4 regions of the Bacillus sp. GW823-FHT06B01 genome follow, and region 4 is predicted to be linked to each of the others. Evidence: riboswitches for the same ligand, from Rfam matches in the RefSeq annotation. Region 4 holds a riboswitch; each other region holds the start of a gene.
What was found. Region 4 has a riboswitch for thiamine pyrophosphate ahead of tenA (thiaminase II). Riboswitches for the same ligand answer to the same signal wherever they lie in the genome.
Positions count from the first base shown of each region.

Region 1 (3,215 bases), on a different contig from region 4:
GGGTTTGTGCTTTTTTAATCAAACGTTTGTTTAAATATTTTTAACTGTCCATTATGTTTTTTACTATTTTTGTGAAGTTCCGTTTTCCTACAAACCCCTATTTACTTCCTCAACTAGCTTCTTCGTACTTTCATACGCAGATTCCGCTAAACTAATCGCGGAAATAATAGAAACACCGTCTGCACCTGCTTCTATAACTGATGCTGTATTTTCAATTGTAATGCCACCAATCCCGACAATCGGTATTGTAATTCCTTGCTCTCTAAAATGAGCTAAGCCTTTCGTTCCTTGCACAGCTTTCGTATCTTTTTTCGTACTCGTTGGGAAAATAGGGCCAACACCTAAATAATCAGCTCCGTTTTCAATTGCCCAGCGTGCTTCTTCAATTGTATGTGTAGATACACCAACAATTTTATCCCCCATTTTTTCACGAACAGAAGTAATCCCTTCATCATCTTGTCCAACATGCACGCCATCAGCATCTAACTCGAGAGCTAGTTCCACATCATCATTTACGATGAACGGTACACCGTACTCTTTACAGACTGCTTGTAGTTCTTTTGCGAAACAAATGCGTTCCTCTCCTGTTAAAGCGCCTTCTCCCTTTTCACGAAATTGAAAAATTGTTATACCGCCTTCGAGTGCATCTCTCAATACTTGTAGCGGCTCTTTCGCACAATTGTTACTTCCCATTATAAAATATACTGATAACAACCTGGACATGTCAGCCTTTGTAATACGCGACATCTAGTTCCCCTCCTTACTATATAATCTCAATCTTCCCGTACTTCTCGATATCACCTGAAGTAGTATTCGCTAACTGATTTAAAAATTCAATTTGGAAACTACCAGGTCCCTTTTCCACTGTCTTAGCAGCTGCCAGTTCCGCAGCTACACCATAAAACGTTAATGCCGCTACTGCTGCCTTTACATAATCCTTTTCTACTGCTACAAATGCTCCTATTACAGAAGTTAGTAAACAACCAGTTCCCGTAACCTTCGTTAAAATAGAGTGACCATTTCGAATAAGAATCGTTCGCTCTCCATCTGTAACAACATCTTCTTTTCCAGTAATCACCGCTACTGTATTTAATTCATCCGCTGCCTGCCTTGCAATACTTACAACATTGCCATTTCCAACACCGGCGTCTACCCCTTTAATTTCCCAGCTCTCATTAATAACGTTCGCTATTTCAGCTGCGTTCCCGCGAATAATCGCTAACTCGATTTCAGTCGGAATATACCTCGCAACTTCTGTTCGATACGATGTTGCTCCTGCACCAACTGGATCAAACAGTACTGGTACATTGTTCACATTTGCTGATTTACCCGCAAGTAACATCGCTTCTACTTCTTCAGGACGGAGTGTCCCCATATTTAATACTAATGCTCCAGCAATGCTAGCCATTTCTGCTACTTCTTCTTTTGCATACGCCATTACAGGCGATGCCCCTAACGCTAACAAACCGTTAGCTGTAAAGTTTGTTACAACAACATTTGTAATATTATGAACGAGCGGATTAGATTCTCTCACCAAATCCACTACTTTACTAATTTCTTTCATATTCATCCTTCTCATCCCCTAACTATAGTGATGGGAGATACACAAAAAGGCACTTTGCGCGTACGCAAAGTGCCTGAACATGTGCTTTTACACTCTCCCTACGCTGGCATTATCCAACAGGTTCAAATGGTCAATGACGGATTAGTCATACTCTCAGTTTGCATCCACAAACTCCCATGTGCTTATTATTCTTCTACTTCAAAGTCTACTCTTATTCTAGTAAAATAACAAGTTCTTTACTTTTCTATTTCATATAGAAGCAACTGATAAAACAATACGCATAATAAAGTGAAACTTTAATCAGTGGGGGGGTTGTTCATCCCCCACTGATTATTAGTTGAACCAATCGGGCTTTTATGGGCAGTTGATCCCCTACCTAACTTCTTTGCTTCCGCTGAATTTTGAGGCAGGGGTCTTACTGCCCGTTAATGCGGGATAAATAAGTATCTATTTTTCATAGTCTCATCATCGTGTAGATTATGTTCTATCACCATCATTTGATTTCAAACAATTTTTGTTCATACCACTAAAAAACGTTCAAATCTGGAGCGAAACTGAATCTCAAGAAAATGTATGCTATAGTTAACGTATGGAAATTTGAAAGGATGTTTTTAATATGTCAAAAAGCGTTGTAATCGCTGAAAAACCTTCCGTTGCACGAGATATTGCGCGTGTACTTAAGTGCGATAAAAAAGGAAATGGCTACCTTGAAGGTAGTAAATATATTGTAACTTGGGCTTTAGGTCATCTCGTTACATTAGCAGATCCAGAAAGCTATGATGTGAAATATAAAAAGTGGAATTTAGAAGATTTACCGATGCTACCCGAGCGTTTAAAACTAACCGTTATTAAACAAACAGGGAAACAGTTTAACGCTGTAAAAAGCCAGCTTCTTAGAAAAGATGTAAATGAAATTATTGTAGCGACAGATGCTGGACGTGAAGGCGAATTAGTCGCACGTTGGATTATCGATAAAGTTAAAATACAGAAGCCTATTAAGCGTTTATGGATTTCATCTGTTACTGACAAAGCAATTAAAGATGGCTTCGCAAATTTAAAACCAGGTAAAGCATATGACAATTTATACGCTTCGGCTGTCGCACGTTCAGAAGCTGACTGGTACATCGGTCTTAACGCGACTCGAGCATTAACGACTCGCTTTAACGCCCAGCTGAATTGCGGCCGCGTGCAAACACCTACTGTCGCTATGATCGCTAATCGTGAAGATGAAATAAAGAACTTCAAAGCTCAAACTTACTACGGTATCGAAGCACAAACAACGAATCAGTTAAAACTAACTTGGCAAGATGCAAATGGTAATAGCCGCAGTTTTAATAAAGAAAAAATTGATGGTATCGTAAAAGGTTTAGATAAGCATAATGCTACCGTTGTGGAAATTGATAAAAAACAGAAGAAGTCATTCTCTCCTGGTCTTTACGATTTAACTGAATTGCAACGTGATGCAAATAAAAAGTTCGGTTACTCTGCTAAAGAAACATTAAACATTATGCAGAAATTGTATGAACAACATAAAGTGCTAACGTACCCTCGTACAGATTCACGCTATATTTCATCTGATATCGTTGGAACACTTCCAGAGCGTCTAAAAGCATGTGGCGTTGGAGAGTACCGTCCTTTAGCACATAAAGTA
Region 1 is NZ_JBXAHR010000007.1:100,172-103,386, reverse strand. It holds gene thiE (thiamine phosphate synthase) at 88-747, opposite strand; gene thiM (hydroxyethylthiazole kinase) at 764-1,579, opposite strand; TPP riboswitch at 1,643-1,752, opposite strand; gene topB (DNA topoisomerase III) at 2,181-3,215, shown strand, end outside.
Region 1: another riboswitch for thiamine pyrophosphate. It lies ahead of thiM (hydroxyethylthiazole kinase); the one in region 4 lies ahead of tenA (thiaminase II).

Region 2 (3,215 bases), on a different contig from region 4:
CACGAATATCATTTGAAATTCTCATACTACAAAACTTCGGTCCACACATTGAACAGAAATGAGCCGTTTTCGCGCCTTCTGCTGGCAATGTTTCATCGTGATATTCCATCGCACGTTCAGGGTCTAAAGATAAATTAAATTGATCGCGCCAACGGAATTCAAAGCGAGCTTTTGAAAGTGCATCATCACGCTGATGAGCCGTTTTGTGCCCTTTCGCAAGATCAGCTGCATGTGCAGCAATTTTGTACGTAATAACCCCCGTGCGAACATCATCTTTATTCGGCAAACCTAAATGTTCTTTCGGCGTTACATAACAAAGCATCGCCGTTCCGAACCAGCCAATCATCGCCGCTCCAATTGCCGATGTAATATGGTCATAACCTGGTGCAATATCTGTCGTTAACGGCCCAAGTGTATAGAACGGCGCACCCTGACAAATATCAAGCTCTTTCTCCATATTCTCTTTAATTAAATGCATCGGTACATGCCCAGGTCCTTCAATCATCACTTGCACATCATGTTTCCAAGCAATCTTCGTTAATTCACCAAGTGTTTCAAGCTCAGAAAACTGTGCTTCGTCATTTGCATCTGCAATCGAACCTGGACGTAATCCATCTCCAAGAGAGAACGAAACGTCGTACTGCTTCATAATTTCACATATCTCTTCAAAATGAGTGTATAAGAAGTTTTCTTTATGATGGAATAAACACCACTGTGCCATAATTGAACCACCACGTGAAACGATACCTGTTGTACGCTTTGCAGTAATCGGAATGTAACGAAGTAATACGCCCGCGTGAATCGTAAAGTAATCAACACCTTGCTCAGCTTGCTCAATTAACGTATCACGATACACTTCCCACGTTAAATCTTCTGCAATTCCGTTTACTTTTTCCAGCGCTTGATAGATCGGTACAGTCCCAACTGGTACAGGCGCGTTACGAATAATCCACTCACGCGTCGTATGAATATTTTTACCTGTAGATAAATCCATAATCGTATCCGCACCCCAGCGCGTTGCCCACGTCATCTTCTCTACTTCTTCTGCAATTGAAGAAGATACAGCAGAGTTTCCGATATTTGCATTGACCTTCACGTGAAAGTTACGGCCGATAATCATCGGTTCTGCTTCCGGATGGTTAATATTCGCCGGTAAAATGGCACGACCTTCCGCGATTTCCTTACGAACAAACTCAGGCTCTACTCCTTCACGAATCGCAACATATTCCATCTCAGACGTAATGATGCCATTACGCGCATAATGCATTTGCGTAACGTTTGCCCCTTGCTTTGCTCTAAGCGGCTGACGATCCATTTGCGGGAAAACAGGCGTATGTTTCAAAGCCACTTTCACACCGTCATCCTCTGGTTTCACTTCGCGCCCTTCGTATGCTTCTACATCTCCGCGCTCCAGGATCCAAGAGTGGCGCGGCGCCTGCAATCCCTTTTCCAGTTCCACCTTATACGCAGGATCAGTATAAGGACCGCTCGTATCATATACACGAATTGGCGGATTCGGAATACCGTTCGTTTCGCTTTGTTCAATCTCACGCATCGGCACTTTCATACCCGCGCATGGTCCATCCACATACACTTTCTTACTTCCTGGTAAACTCGATTTCAATTCAATTTGCTCAGCTGAAACAGGCTGTTTCATAACCTTTGTTGCCCCCCTGTACGTGACAAGGACGAGATATGGCCAGCGTATGCCAAAATAAAAAGAGCCAGGTCCATAAAAAAATAAGGACCTGGCTCATAAAGACATCATTATGTAAAGCCGTTAACTTCCCTACGCTGGTACGAGCCAGATCAGGTCCAAAGGGTTAAGAAGTTCACACGCTTCTCTCTCAGCCTACGCATACGTTAGGCACCCCTAGTTTATCACTGATTTAATTTTCAATACTTTCCCATCATACACTATAATCTGAAAAATGCAAACTTTATTTCTTTTGTTGTTTATGGAATCATCCACGTTAAATAATATGCCTGTACATACGTCATAATACCAACAATAATTACGAAGAATAAACTATGCTTCACTGTAAAGCGGAATAAATCTGATTCTTTTCCAGCAAGTCCAACTGCCGCACAAGCAATTGCAATCGATTGCGGAGAAATCATTTTTCCTGTTACACCGCCCGTTGTATTTGCTGCAACGAGAAGTACTTCAGATACACCGACTTGCTGCGCTGTAATCGCTTGTAAATTCGAGAACAGTGCATTCGCTGACGTATCGGATCCTGTTAAAAATACACCGATCCAGCCTAGGAATGGTGAGAAGAACGGGAATAGTCCGCCAGTTCCTGCAAGTGCTAATGCTAATGTAGAAGATAGACCAGAATAGTTTGCGATAAACGCAAATCCTAATACGAATCCGATAGATAGAATTGGCATCTTAAGCTCATTTAACGTTTCTTTAAATGTTACTACTGCATCTTTTGCACTCATTTTCAAAATAAAGATAGAAATGATACAAGCAATTAAAATTGCTGTTCCCGTCGCTGATAAAATATCTAATTTCAAGATTGCTTCATAAGGCGTCGGTTTATTTACAATTGGCTCTGCTTTCATTACTAAATTGTGTAAGCCTGGAACTTCAAACTTAAACACAAGGCTTTCCAAAGCACCGCCTGGAGCAAATAACGCTTTAAAGAAACTTTGGCTCCAAATGACTACCATCACAGTTAAAATAATGAATGGAGACCATGCTTTTACTACTTTTCCTACCGTTAGTTTTGGCATAGATGTTGCCGTCGTTGTCGCAGCTACTTCACTATTTGCTTGTTTAGACTGATAAATTTCTTTCGGCTGCCAAACTTTTAAGAATAGCGATAAACTCACTAAACTTACTAGTGCTGACGTAATATCCGGAAGTTCTGGTCCTAAGAATGTCGCTGTAATGAACTGCGTAATTGCAAATGAGCTACCTGCTACAAATAGAGCAGGCCATGTTTGTCTTACCCCTTTAAATCCATCCATTAAAAATACGATAAAGAACGGAACAAATAATGATAAGAACGGTAATTGATGCCCAGCCATTTGTCCAATTTTATGCGGATCAATACCTGTTACTTGTCCAGCAACTGTAATCGGAATTCCCATCGCTCCGAACGCTACGGGTGCCGTATTTGCGATTAAACAAAGACCCGCTGCATATAAAGGATTTAACCCAAGACCTGCAAGAAGCGCTGCGGTAATCGCTACTGGTGCACCAA
Region 2 is NZ_JBXAHR010000004.1:284,988-288,202, reverse strand. It holds gene thiC (phosphomethylpyrimidine synthase ThiC) at 1-1,657, opposite strand, end outside; TPP riboswitch at 1,770-1,885, opposite strand; gene lldP (L-lactate permease) at 1,957-3,215, opposite strand, start outside.
Region 2: another riboswitch for thiamine pyrophosphate. It lies ahead of thiC (phosphomethylpyrimidine synthase ThiC); the one in region 4 lies ahead of tenA (thiaminase II).

Region 3 (3,215 bases), on a different contig from region 4:
TGCAGCTGATGTAGATGCTTCTATTGTTCCTAGTACAAAAGAAAAGTTCATTATACAAGGTTTAATGTTTATTTGTATTTCTGTTTTAATTGCAACTTTTATTCAATTCTTAATTGTGCGTAACGCACTTGCTCCATTGCGAGATTTACGTGAAGGATTGCGCAAAGTCGGTGAAGGTGATTTAAGTATTAAATTAGAGGAAAGACCAGATGATATTGGTATTATTAATGCGTATTTTAATAATACCATCGAGAAGTTTAAAGGAATTATAGATAAAGTGAAGCAGACAGCAGAACAGGTTTCCTCATCTTCACAAGAATTGTCAGTGAGTACGAAAGAGAATAGCATGGCAGTTAAAGAAATCGTAAGTTCTATGGTTGAGTTAAGAGCTGGAGCTCGGTTACAAGAAACTGCAGCACCACAGTATTTAGGCGCTGTATATGAAATGGAAGATAAGATGGAAGAGATAACGAATGCTGCAGAACAAATAGCGAAAGAGTCTGAAGGTACAAAGTATCATTCAGTAAAAGGAAATGGTGTTATTGAGCAGGCGATTAATCAAATGAACATAATACAAAATGCAGTACAAGATTTATCTTCTATCATCCATTCTTTGGAAACAAGATCAAAAGAAATTAGTGATATTGTAAATGTAATTACAGGTATTTCAAATCAAACTAATTCCCTAGCTTTAAATGCTTCTATTGAAGCTTCACGTGCTGAGGCAACCGGAAAGGGATTTGCTGTTGTTGCTGATGAAGTGCGTAAATTAGCAGAGCAGACGGAAGCATCAGCAAAAGATATAGCGAAATTAATAGGGGAAACACAAGTTGAAACGGAAGAAGCTGTTGTTTCAATGCAAAAAGCTTCAAAAGAAGTAGAATCTGGAATAAAACTTGTTGAAAGTAGTGGTGCTTTCTTTGAAAAAATTTCAAAATCAGCACAATCTGTTACAAATCAAGTTAGAGTTGTTTCTAGCAATTCAAGTGATATATTGCAAAATAGCCAAAATATTGTTCGTGTTGTAAATGAACTATCACTTATTGCAAATACGTATGCAAATAGTAGTAATAATATTGAAGAAAGTATGAAAGAGCAGGAAATGTCTGTACAAGATATTGCTGAATTAGCTAGTTCTTTAAGCTGGCTTTCACAGGAGTTACAAGAGTTAATAGGGGAATTCAAAAGTTAAATGAAATGATTATACGTGCTTTTGTTTGTTCAATAAAATAAATCATGCTACAATGAAAACGAATTAAGGACCGGGGAGCCAATTGGCTGAGAGGATGTAAACAAACATCGACCCTCAACCTGATCTGGATAATGCCAGCGTAGGGAGTTACTTAAAGTGATGTAGCATATGTTATTCTATAATAACTTGCATACAAGGCTTTCCTACGCAGTAGGAAAGCCTTTTCTTGTTTTAATATTTCATTTTATAAGGGGGATTTTACTATGTCACAACAAGTTACAATTTCATTTTCAGTAGTACCACAAGCGAAGAACAAAGATGTGTATTCTGTTGTTGATAAAGCAATTGAAGTTGTACAACAATCGGGAGTTCGTTATGAAGTAGGGGCAATGGAAACAACGCTGGAAGGAGAATTAGATGTACTTCTTGATATCATTAAACGTGCGCAACAAGCTTGTGTGGATGCTGGAGCAGAAGAAGTGATTACTTCTATTAAAATCCATTATCGTCCAAGTACTGGTGTAACGATAGATGAAAAGGTTTGGAAGTACCGTGATGAATATGCAAAACCAGAAGCAATCTAAAACAATTACAACAATTTGGCTTATCCTTCTCATAGCGATATGGGAAGGATCTGTTTCATTATTTAAAATTGAACCGTGGATTTTACCGAAGCCTTCTGCCATTGTTCAAGAATTAATTGGAATGAAAGATTTACTATTACCGAATACGATGCAAACGTTACAAGAGGTTCTAATTGGACTATTTTTTGCGATTTTAATTGGGACAAGTATTGCAATTATTATGGATGTTATCCCTTTATTTCGTATTTTAATAAATCCGTTGCTTGTTATTTCGCAAACGATTCCAATCGTTGTACTTGCACCGTTATTTATTATTTGGTTTGGATATGGAATGCTACCGAAAGTAATGGTAGTAATACTCGTTTGTTTCTTCCCGATTGCGCTTAGCATTTTAGAAGGTTTTCAAACGGTAGATAAAAATATGTTGAAGTTGTTGCAAACGATGAAGGCAACGAAATGGCAAGTTTACCAGAAAGTAAAGTTTCCAGCAGTGTTGCCATACTTTTTCTCAGGTTTAAAAATTGCAGTTACATATAGCGTAATGGGAGCAATTATTGGGGAATGGCTCGGTGCAAGTGAAGGATTAGGAGTTATGCTTACAAGGGCTACAAAATCCTTTTTAACAGCCCGAGTATTTGGTGTGGCAGCAATTATTGTTATGGTGACATTATGTCTGTATTTTATCGTGGAGTTTATGGCAAGAATAACAGCACCATGGATATATAGAAAGGACGGCAGAAAATGAAAAAAGGTTTAAAAGTTATGTTGGCTGCCTTATTAGCAGTAGGTGTAGCTGGATGTAATCCGGCGAAGAAAGAAGAAAGTGCAAGTAAAGATCAAAAAGTAAAAGTAGTATTAGATTGGTTTCCGAATACGAATCATACTGGCCTATATGTAGCGCAAACGAAAGATTATTATAAAAAGCAAGGATTAGATGTAGAGATTATTCAGCCAGGTGATAATGTGACAGCGGAGCAAATGATAGCTTCCGGAAAAGCTGACTTTGCAATAAGCGCACAAGAAAATGTAACGTTGGCTCGTGTGGAAGGTATTCCTGTTGTATCTGTAGGAGCAATCATCCAACATAATACTTCAGCTTTTGCATCACTTAAAAAAGATAATATGACGTCACCAAAAGATTTTGAAGGTAAACGTTACGGCGGCTGGGGAGGACCAGCAGAAGAAGCGACGTTGAAGACAATCATGGAGAAGCATCAAGCTGATTTTAATAAAGTTGAAAAAATCATCTTAGGACAAACAGATTTCTTTAAATCAATCGGTCGTGATGCAGACTTTGAATGGATATATTACGGATGGGATGGAATTGAAGCGAAGCGCCAAGGAAAAGAGTTAAATACGATTATGGTGAAAGACTTAGACCCAGCGCTTGATTTCTATAGTCCTGTTATTATTACGAGTGAAAAACATACGAAGCAAGA
Region 3 is NZ_JBXAHR010000007.1:105,788-109,002, forward strand. It holds gene AC1Q8N_RS25210 (methyl-accepting chemotaxis protein) at 1-1,192, shown strand, start outside; TPP riboswitch at 1,254-1,355, shown strand; gene AC1Q8N_RS25215 (MTH1187 family thiamine-binding protein) at 1,456-1,776, shown strand; gene AC1Q8N_RS25220 (ABC transporter permease) at 1,748-2,521, shown strand; gene AC1Q8N_RS25225 (ABC transporter substrate-binding protein) at 2,518-3,215, shown strand, end outside.
Region 3: another riboswitch for thiamine pyrophosphate. It lies ahead of AC1Q8N_RS25215 (MTH1187 family thiamine-binding protein); the one in region 4 lies ahead of tenA (thiaminase II).

Region 4 (3,215 bases):
AATTGTTTTTTCCCACTCTTTCCATTGTTCAAACAGCCATTCTTGCAAAGATGCCTTCGTTAAAGCGTCCAACGCGCTAAACGGTTCATCTAACAACAATATCTCCCCGCCTGTTAATAAAGTTCGAATAAAAGATACGCGTTGTCTCATACCACCAGATAAATCTTTCGGATATTTTGTCTCATACCCTTGTAAGCCAAATTTATGTAACAGTTCCTTTGCCTTTATTTGTGCTTCTTTCTTCTGTACACCTTGGCACTCTAGCGGTAGGGCAGCATTCTCAATAATCGTTCTCCATGGCAGGAGCATATCTTTTTGGGGCATATACCCTACAGGATGGCTCTTTATTTCTGTCAGCTCTATCTGTCCCGTACTTGCTTCTTCTAAACCTGTAATAAGGCGAAATAGAGTACTTTTGCCGCATCCACTCGGTCCAATAATACTTACAAACTCTTTATCTTGTATAGAAGCATTTAATTCATTGATGATTGGTTTCTCATCATAATGAAAAGAAACATTATGAAACTGTAGTATGTTCTTGCTCCTCAAATCCCCACATCTCCTTACGATAGGACATATCCCAGAATAAATATTCAAATCGACTGGAATATAGGAATATCTCCTCTAATCGATCTAGCTCTTTGTCAGACTTTCCAACTGCCATTTCATTTAATAAATCTATTAACCAAATACAAAGGCTACCGTATTCTTCTGAACTATATCCTTGAATCCACTCACCAAAGAACTCATGATCTCTTGCTCCAGGAATATCGTTTAAACGCTTTCCAATTTCCCAGTAACTCCACATACATGGAAGAAGTGCTGCTATTAATTCCGCAAGTGTGCCATTTTGAGATACAGACATCATGTAATTTGTATAGGCTAAATTTTTAGCAGATGGTTTTGCAGATTCTATCTCCTCTATAGAAATACCAAGTCTTTTTGCATATTGTTTATGGATCGTCATTTCTCCATTTAATATGCCATCAATTTGTTCAGCAAATTTCCCCATTACTTGTGGATTCGTTGCTTTTACAACACCAATCGCATATAGCTTTGCATAATCTAACAAATATAAATAATCTTGAATAATATAATACTGAAACTTATCTTTTTCTAATGTGCCATCTCCCATACCTACTACAAACGGATGATTATGGCTCATCTCCCAAACTGGTTGTACAGTTTCTAATAATCTATCGCAAAATTTCATTTCGCTATCCCCTTTCAATTTATATATCTAAATAAAAAACCACTTCTAAATAAGAAGTGGTTACAGCAAATAAAATTATAATTTATTCGTTGTTCCACTTCCCTTCGCTAGTATTACCTAGATCAGGTCTGTAAGGGTTAAGGATTATTCCTCTCTCAGCACAACAAGCACCCCTAGTGGTTTCAATATGAAATTTTCAAACAAAAAAGCCCCGTTTCTATACGCAAAGAAACGGGGACTCATTATTAGTGTCCGAATTGCTTCCCTACGCTAGCATAATCTAGATCAGGTAATGAAAAGGATCAAAGGCTTACGGCCTACTCTCAGCTGGCAACACCAGCTCTCCTAGCAAACTATGAAATTAACACTGTCAGTATAACATCGTAATAAGACACCATCAACTGTTTTAATTTTCCCAATTGTCAACGAAATAACAAAACTATATAATACTTATATTCTATGTTAGAAATTATTATCCTAATTAATTGGATAAAAAGGAATCATTATCCTTAAAAAATTTATTTTTATATTGAGTTCATATTACATTTATGTGAATACACCCACTATATTATATCTTTATACTATAATAAAATTACAACTATACAACTAGAGGAGGTCTCTATTATATGAATATGAAAGCTACTGCTTTAACAGCAACTACTGTCGCAATTGCCTCTTTACTTCCTTCTATGGGAGAAACAAATGTACAAACAGCCAACGCTGAACAATTATCTAATGTGAAAACTGGATATGTCAAAGTCGATCAAGTAGCCTTACATACAAAAGATAACGCAAATAGCTCTTCAATTGATACAATTCGCTTTAATACGAAAGTGAACATACTTGAAACAACTAATGGCTGGTATAAAGTATCTGTTAATAATAAAGTAGGTTACGTACAAAAAGATGCTATTCTACTAAAAAACAAACTTCAATCTAATAATCAATACATCGTTAATGCCAATGCATTAAACGTTCGTTCTGAACCTAATTTAGAATCTTCAATTTTAGATGTATTACCAAATGGGAAATTCGTTACCATTCAAGAAGAACAAGGCGAGTGGTATAAAATTTTACATAATGGCAAAACAGGTTACGTACAAAAAGCATTCGTGTCTAATGGTTCACAGCCGTTAGTAAAAGGCATCACAGTTCAAAATAATACGAAATACACAGTTGCAACACCTAAACTTAATGTACGTGGCAACGCTAGTACAAGTAGTGCACTACTTGGTTCATTACAAAATGGTACACAAATACAAGTAGTGGAAACTGTAGGAACTTGGTATAAAATTCGTTTTGGCACAGGATACGGATACGTAGCAAAACATTATGTGATGCAAAATCAATCACAAGCTCAAACGGCTCAAACTACTTCCATTCCAGCAGTTTTCAAATTCCCTACTCAAGGAAGAATTAGCTCAACCTTTGATATACGCTGGGAACAAATGCATTATGGTATAGATATTGCAGCTCAAGGTAATGTCTCAATCCAGGCGGCAGCTGCAGGTAAAGTTGTGAAATCATATTATTCAGCTAGCTATGGCAATGTTGTGTTCATCGCCCATCAAATAAACGGGAAATTATATACGACAGTCTATGCACACATGAAAGATCGCACTGTACAAGCTGGTGATCAAGTACAAGCTGGACAATTAGTAGGTCATATGGGAAACACAGGTCATTCATACGGGCAACATCTTCATTTTGAATTACACAATGGAGAATGGAATTTTGAAAAAACAAATGCAGTAAACCCACTGCCATATTTAGTTAGGTAAATTGTATGCAACGCAATATCAATATACCTCTCTTAATTGAATACTTCGCCTTTTTAGGTTTAATCTGTTGTTTAATCATTTACAATACAAACACTGTATTTTTATCTATTATCATTACTTTTGTTGCTTTAGAAATTATGATGGAATCCTTTCAAGTACAACTAAAACAAAAAATTGCTCATATATATAACGCCATCTTTCTATTAAGTGCCCTAATAACA
Region 4 is NZ_JBXAHR010000003.1:3,707-6,921, reverse strand. It holds gene AC1Q8N_RS13090 (ABC transporter ATP-binding protein) at 1-549, opposite strand, end outside; gene tenA (thiaminase II) at 518-1,213, opposite strand; TPP riboswitch at 1,296-1,398, opposite strand; TPP riboswitch at 1,459-1,570, opposite strand; gene AC1Q8N_RS13080 (SH3 domain-containing protein) at 1,840-2,994, shown strand; gene AC1Q8N_RS13075 (hypothetical protein) at 3,000-3,215, shown strand, end outside.